One region of the Janthinobacterium sp. GW823-FHT06H09 genome, then DNA from elsewhere that is predicted to be linked to it. Evidence: predicted binding sites of a transcription regulator. Region 1 holds the regulator's gene; the other holds the start of a gene.

The links. Region 1 encodes FliA, which starts transcription of late flagellar genes. Its sites were predicted from a motif close to CTAAAGTTTNNNNNNNNNNNGCCGNTA; they were not measured.
Region 2: a site for FliA is predicted at 1,865-1,891, ahead of AC1Q6X_RS12895 (FlxA-like family protein). Genes of this name have one in related genera too.

Annotation. Positions count from the first base shown of each region.
Region 1 is NZ_JBXAHC010000011.1:166,308-169,715, forward strand. It holds gene motD (flagellar motor protein MotD) at 1-387, opposite strand, end outside; gene AC1Q6X_RS20120 (flagellar motor protein) at 393-1,139, opposite strand; gene AC1Q6X_RS20125 (RNA polymerase sigma factor FliA) at 1,121-1,852, opposite strand; gene AC1Q6X_RS20130 (MinD/ParA family ATP-binding protein) at 1,898-2,761, opposite strand; gene flhF (flagellar biosynthesis GTPase FlhF) at 2,754-3,408, opposite strand, start outside.
Region 2 is NZ_JBXAHC010000006.1:388,742-392,149, reverse strand. It holds gene AC1Q6X_RS12900 (sensor histidine kinase) at 1-1,461, shown strand, start outside; gene AC1Q6X_RS12895 (FlxA-like family protein) at 1,494-1,835, opposite strand; gene AC1Q6X_RS12890 (PrpF domain-containing protein) at 2,004-3,242, shown strand; gene dcd (dCTP deaminase) at 3,278-3,408, opposite strand, start outside.

The DNA.
Region 1 (3,408 bases):
GATTTCCACGCTCACGCCGCGGCTCGTCTGCGTGACCCGCACCTTGCCTTCCTTGACCAGCGGCGCCAAGGTGGAAGTGAGGTCCTGCGCCAGGCGCGTCATGTGTTCGCGCTCGCGGCGGATGGCTTCCGTGCGGCGTTTCAGGGCGGGGTTCGGCAACGGGATCGCCTGCGGCGCTTCCATGATGATGGGCGGCGCGCCCTTTTCCAGGCTGAAGGCCTGGCCGATGGCGTTCTGGAAGACGCGGTACTTGCCTTCGTTGACTTGCGAAATCGCGTACATCACGACGAAGAACGCGAACAGCAAAGTGATGAAGTCGGCATACGAGATCAGCCAGCGGTCCTGGTTGTCCGGTTCCTCGTCATACTTCCTGCGCGCACGCCGCATCATGATCAGTGCTCGTGCAGCAGGCTGGACACGCGCTCTTCGATGATGCGCGTATGGTCGCCCGTGGCGATGTCGTACAGCACGGCGGCCGTGATTTCATACTGCAGCACGCGGCGCGAGACGATGGCCTTGAGCTTGTTCGCCACCGGCAGGAACAGCAGATTGGCCAGGCCCACGCCATAAATCGTGGAAACAAAAGCCACGGCGATGCCGCTGCCCAGTTTGCTCGGGTCGGTGAGGTTTTCCATCACGTGGATCAGGCCCAGCACGGCGCCCAGGATGCCGATGGTGGGCGAATAGCCGGCCGCCGATTCCCACACCTTGACGGCCTGGCGCTCGGCCATTTCGTAGGCGGAAATTTCCACGTCGAGCAGCTGGCGCAGCTTGTCGGGCGCGATGCCGTCGACGATCATGCGCAAGCCCTTGGCGTTGAAGCGGTCGGCCGTGTTTTCCATCAGCCGCTCGAGCGCCAGCGGGCCGTCGCGGCGCGCCGTCAGGCTCCATTGCCCGATATCGCGCGCCAGCGCCGCGCGCGTGTCGGCGGGCGGCAGGAAGACCCAGCGCAGCATTTCCAGGCCGCGGACAAAAGTGCGCAACCGCGTCTGCAGCAGCACGGCGCCGAAGGTGCCGATGATGACGATGGCAAAGGCGGCCGGCTGCAGCAGGGAGGCCATCTTGCCGCCTTCCAGTGCCTGGCCGACCAGCAGGCCCGCCAGCGCCAGCGCCAGCCCGATTACGCTGGACCAGTCCACGCCTGCTCCCTCAAGGTTGCGCGCAGGCGCGCGACGGCCTGGGTATGCAGCTGCGAGACGCGCGATTCGGATACGCCCATCACCGCGCCGATCTCCTTCAGGTTCAGCTCTTCTTCGTAATACAGGCCCATGAGTATTTTCTCGCGTGGTGGCAGCGCGTCGATGGCATCGATCACGGATTGCCGGAAATCGGTATCGAGCAGGGAACGCAAGGGGTCGCTGTCCTCGTCCACGCAGTGGCGGTCGAGGAAGCTGTCATTGCCGTCCGGGTCATGAAAGTCTTCGTAATACACGAGCTGGTGGCCGCCGCCGTCGCCCAGCATTTCCTGGTAGTCGGCCAGCGACATCTTGAGCAGCTTCGCCACTTCCGATTCCGTCGGCGGATGGCCGAGGCGCTGCTGCAAGGTGCTCATCGCCTCCTCGATCTTGCGCATGTTCTGGCGCATGCTGCGCGGCAGCCAGTCGCTGGTGCGCAATTCGTCGAGCATGGCGCCGCGGATGCGCAGCACGGCATACGTCTCGAACTGCGCGCCATGCGTCTCTTCATAGCGGCTAATGGCATCGAGCAGGCCGATCATGCCGGCCTGGATCAGGTCATCGACCTCGACCGAAGGCGGCAATTTCGCCTTCATATGGTGCGCCAGACGCTTCACCAGCGGAATGTGCTCCGTCAGCAAATAGTCCTTGTTCGATTTCCCTTTGACCGTGTACATAGGCTGCTTATTGTTTTCTCATCTTATCTGGTGCTGCGGTTCGATTCAGGCGCTGAACTGGTGCGGGCTCCCCGTCTGGTACAAGGTGCCGCCAAGCACCGGCGCCGCCGAACGGGCCAGCCGCTCGGCCAGTCCGCGAAACGCCACCGAGGCGCCCGCCAGCGGAAACGCATCGACCACGCTGCGGCCCAGGCGCGCCGCGCGGTGCAGATATTCATCGGCAGGCACCGACCCCATCGAGGTCAGCTTCACGGCCAGGTAGCGGCTCGCCGCCTGTGCCATATTATCGTATACCACTTTTGCCTCGGATTCGGAAGCGCCCGTGACGAGAATGCCGAACGGACGGCGTCCCAGTTCCTGGCTCAGGCGCTTGATCAGGCAGTACGCCGCCTTGATCGAGGTGGCGCTGGTCGACACTTGCACCACGATATCCGACGAGGCCATCAAGGGCACGGGGAAGCAATCGCCCTCGTCGGCCACGACGCCGTCGACCAGCACGATGCCGCTCTGGCGCGCCAGCACCTCGAAAGTCTTGCCCAGGCGGCGCAATTCGTCCTCGCCCGCATAGTCCATGCTGTCCATCAGGTGGTTGCGCGCGCCCAGGCTGGCCACGCCGAAGCCTTGCGGCACCTGGTGGATGACCTGGTTCAGGCCGCACTGCTGGCGCGCCACGTCGCGCAGGCTGGCGCCGTGCGCCAGTCCCAGCCGTGCAGCCACGCCATCGCTGCCGCCGCTGGCGTCAAGCAGCAGCACGTCATTGCCGCCATAGGCGAGCGAAGCGCCCAGGTTGACCAGCATGGCGCCCTTGTCGTCCTGCGGCGTGGCCGAGAGGAACGTCATGACGCGCGGCTGCGGGCCGGCCAGCATGCGGCGCAAGCCTTCGGCCTGGTCGAAATCGAAATTAGCCAAGGTGCACCCCGCGCGCTTCATTGTTGCGGGCGGCCGCCTGCGCCATCAGGAGCGGCAGTTCGGCGTCGGAAAACTGCGTGGCCGCCGAGTCGCGCTTGAGCTTGAAGGCGCGGTCGATCAGGTAGCCGCGGTCGGCCAGGTACAGGTCTTCCGGCACGCGCTGGCCGTTCGACACATAAAACAGGTTCAGCTTCTGGCGGATCACCACGTCGAGCACGTTGCCGATCGACGCCGCTTCATCGAGCTTGGTCATGATGCAGCCGGCCAGGCCGCTGCCCTGGTAGGCGCGCACTACTTCGTTCAACGTTTCCTGCGTCGCCGTGGAGTTCAGGCACAGCAAACGCTTCACGTCGGCGCCGGCGCCCGACAGCATGGCCACCTGTTCCGTCACCATCTGGTCGCGCTGGCTCACGCCCACGGTATCGATCAGCACCGTGTGCTTGTTCTTGAGTTCCTTCAGGGCGATGCGCAAGTCCGCTTCGTCCTTCACCGAATGCACCATCACGCCGAGGATCTTGCCGTAGATGCGCAGCTGTTCGTGCGCGCCGATACGGTAGGCGTCCGTGGTGATCAGGGCCAGCTTTTCCGGGCCGTGGCGCATCACGCAGCGGGCCGCCAGCTTGGCCGTGCTGGTGGTCTTGCCGACA
Region 2 (3,408 bases), on a different contig from region 1:
CTGTGCATCATGCTGGCGCAAGTGACGGCCACCATCGGCATCGGCGGCACCTTCTGGCTGAAAAACCGGGCGGCACAGCAGGAGCGGGCCCTCGACATCGACACCAGTCCGCCCGCGCAAATGATCATCGAGGCCGCCAGCGCCACGCTGGAAGCGGGCGGCAGCCAGGCCTTGCGGCAATTCCTGAGCAAGCTCGAGCGCATGCGCGTGTTTGCCGTCGATGCGCGCGGACACGAACTGATGGGCCGCGCGGTGCATCCCGCCATGCTGGCCAAGGCGCGCGCCATGCTGGAGCAAAGCCAGGCCCATCCCGTCGTGCGCACGGTCACCGGCAGCGACGGCCAGCGCTATCTGCTGTTCCTGCCCTCGTCCGAACGCTTCCGCAATGCCGAGGCAGGCGCCGCGCGCGACACGCTCAACGCCGTCGCCATGAGCGGCCCGCGCGCCATGGGAGCCGGTCCACGGCCCCACGAAGCAGGCACTGCGCCGCCACGCGGCGAATTCGGCCGCGGCCCGCCCCCGCGCATGGACACGCCCTACCGCACATTCATTCCCCTGGGGGCGGCCATCGCCGCCAGCCTGCTGTTTTCTTTCCTGCTGGCCTGGTATTTTGCGCGCCCCATCCGCGACCTGCGGCAAGCGTTCGAGGCCGCCTCGCACGGCAATCTGGCGCCGCGTTTTCACGCCAGCGGCAAGCGCGGCGATGAACTGACGGACCTGGGCCGCGATTTCGACCGCATGACGGGCCGCTTGCGCAGCCTCATGGATAGCCAGACACGTCTGCTGCATGACGTCTCGCACGAGTTGCGCTCGCCGCTGGCGCGCCTGCAGGCCGCCATCGGCCTGGCGCACCAGCAGCCGGAAAAGATGGCCGCCTCGATGCAGCGCATCGAACGCGAAAGCGAACGCATGGATAAACTGATCGGTGAACTGCTGACGCTGTCACGGCTGGAAGCCGGCGCCGGGCAAACGGGAGCCAGGCACATGCACAGCGAAGACGTCAGCATCGCCGACCTCGTGCACGACATCGTGGACGACGCCCGCTATGAGGCCCGGGCACGCCAGTTGAACGTCGAACTGGCGGGCGATGCGGCCATGCCCGACGCCAGCGTCACGGGCCAGCCAGAATTGCTGGCGCGCGCCGTGGAAAACGTGGTGCGCAACGCCGTCAAGCACAGCCCCGATGGCGGCACGGTGGAAGTGGAACTGTCGCGCATGTCCGACTGGCTGCGCATCGCCGTGCTGGACCGGGGCCCCGGCGTGGCTGGCGCGGACCTGGCGCGCATTTTCGAACCGTTCTTCCGCGCCAGTAATACCCAGCATAGCACGGATGGACACGGCCTGGGCCTGGCTATCGCCCGGCACGTCATCAACGCCCATGGCGGCCGCATCGGGGCCAGCTTGCGCAGCGGTGGCGGCTTGTGCGTGGAAATGCTGCTACCCGTCAAAACGCCAGGCTGACCTGTCGGCGAGCCTGGCGCGTGGATGTGTTGTTACGCCTGCGTATCGATGATGCTGCCCAGGGTCGACGCGCTTGACCTGGCGGGACTCGCCACGGTCTCCGCACTGCTGGCCGTTTGGGATTCGCCTTGTGCCGCCTGCTGCGCGGCCGCCGCCTGTAGCTGGGCGATTTGCGCCTGCAAGGCCTGAATTTGCTGCGCCAGCTGCTGCTGCAGCTTTTGCGACGCGTCCGTCTGCTCGCCCTTCTGCGACTCCGTCAACTGTTTTTGCGCCGCCGTGATCTGCTTTTGCAGCGCCGCGATCTGCGCACTGCTGCCCGCACTGGCGCTGCCGGCCGCGCCGACTGCGCTGCCGGAACCGATTGCCGCTACCATATTGCCTCCCTGATTATTCAACACCTTATTATCGGCGCGCAAGGTACTCAATACAGGGCGGCAAGTGTAAAGGCGGGTAAAGCCATGTAAAGACGCCGCGCGCACCATCCGATTGCACGCCAGCAAGAAAAACTGGCACACTGGCGCTTCCTGCCTTGACCACGATCCATGATGATGACGCCCCTGCTGCCCGCCCTGCCCGACCTCGTGCCCCGCCAACGCTGCGGCGTGATCGAGTTTCCCGTCCACCACATGCGTGGCGGCACATCGACGGGCCTGGTCTTGCACGGGGCCTGCGTGCCGGCCGAGCAAACGCTGCGCGAGGAATTGCTGCGCCACCTGATGGGCGTGCCCCAGTCCGGCCGGCAGCCGGGCAACCGGCAAATCACGGGCCTGGGTCGGGGCACGCCCACCAGCAATAAAGTCTTCCTCGCCGAGGTGGAACAGCATGCGGGCCAGCCGCGCCTGGTCAGCACCCTGGCCCAGCTGGCTGGCGAGCATGGCGATATCGACTGGAGCGTGAACTGCGGCAATATGTCGTCCGCCCTGCAACTGTGGGGACTGGACAGCGGCGTGATCGAGGCACTGGCCATCGGCGCGCACGATATCGATATCCGCAACACCAACACGGGCGTCATCACCACCTCGCGCATGGCGCGCGAACGCGACGGCAGCTTTACCGGCACTGAAATCCCCGGCGTGCCCGGCAACTTCCCCCGCGTGGACCTGTTCCTGCGGCAACCGGCAGGCGCCAAGACGGGAAAATTATTACCAACAGGCAATGCGCAGGATGTGGTGCACGGTTATGTGGTCTCGTGCGTGGATGTGGCCGTGCCCATGGTCATCGCGCCAGCGAGCCAGTTCGGCAAGACGGCGCACGAGTCCATCGCGGAACTGGAAGCGGACACGGCTTTCATGCAGGCGATCCGCCAGGTGTGGAGCGCGGCGGGTCTGCTGATGGGCTTGCGCAAGCGCGATGGCGGGTTGATGACGTTGGCGGAATTGGAACGCAGCGAAACCATCCCCAAGTTCTGCATCGTGGGGCCGGCGGCGGGAGAGGGAAATATTGCTGTGCGTTACTTTACGCCGCAATCGGGCCACGCCTCGCTGGCCGTCTCGGGCGGCTGCTGCCTGGCGGCCGCCTGCCTGATACCGGGCACGGTGGCGCATGCGCTGGCGCGCGGCGTGCCGCCAGTCAAGCAAGCGGAAACAGAGATGGAACTGGGCATAGCCAATCCGGCCGGCATCCTGGACACCACCATCGTGGCGCGCCAGGACGGGGCAACGGGCAACATCACCATCGACGGCGCGGCCTACCGCCGCAGCGCGCAAATCTTGCTGCGCGGCCATGTTCCCCTGTACCAGCCGTCAACCGCGCTGAAGGCGTGGCTGCTGAAACAGATTTAAAGCAGGACTGGCGCCCCGCCCGTTCAGGCAATCAATCAGGTCTTCGGCAATGTCACGCCGACCTGGCCCTGGTATTTGCCGCCGCGGTCCTTGTACGAGGTTTCGCACACTTCATCGGACTCGAAGAACAGCACTTGCGCCACGCCTTCGTTGGCGTAGATTTTCG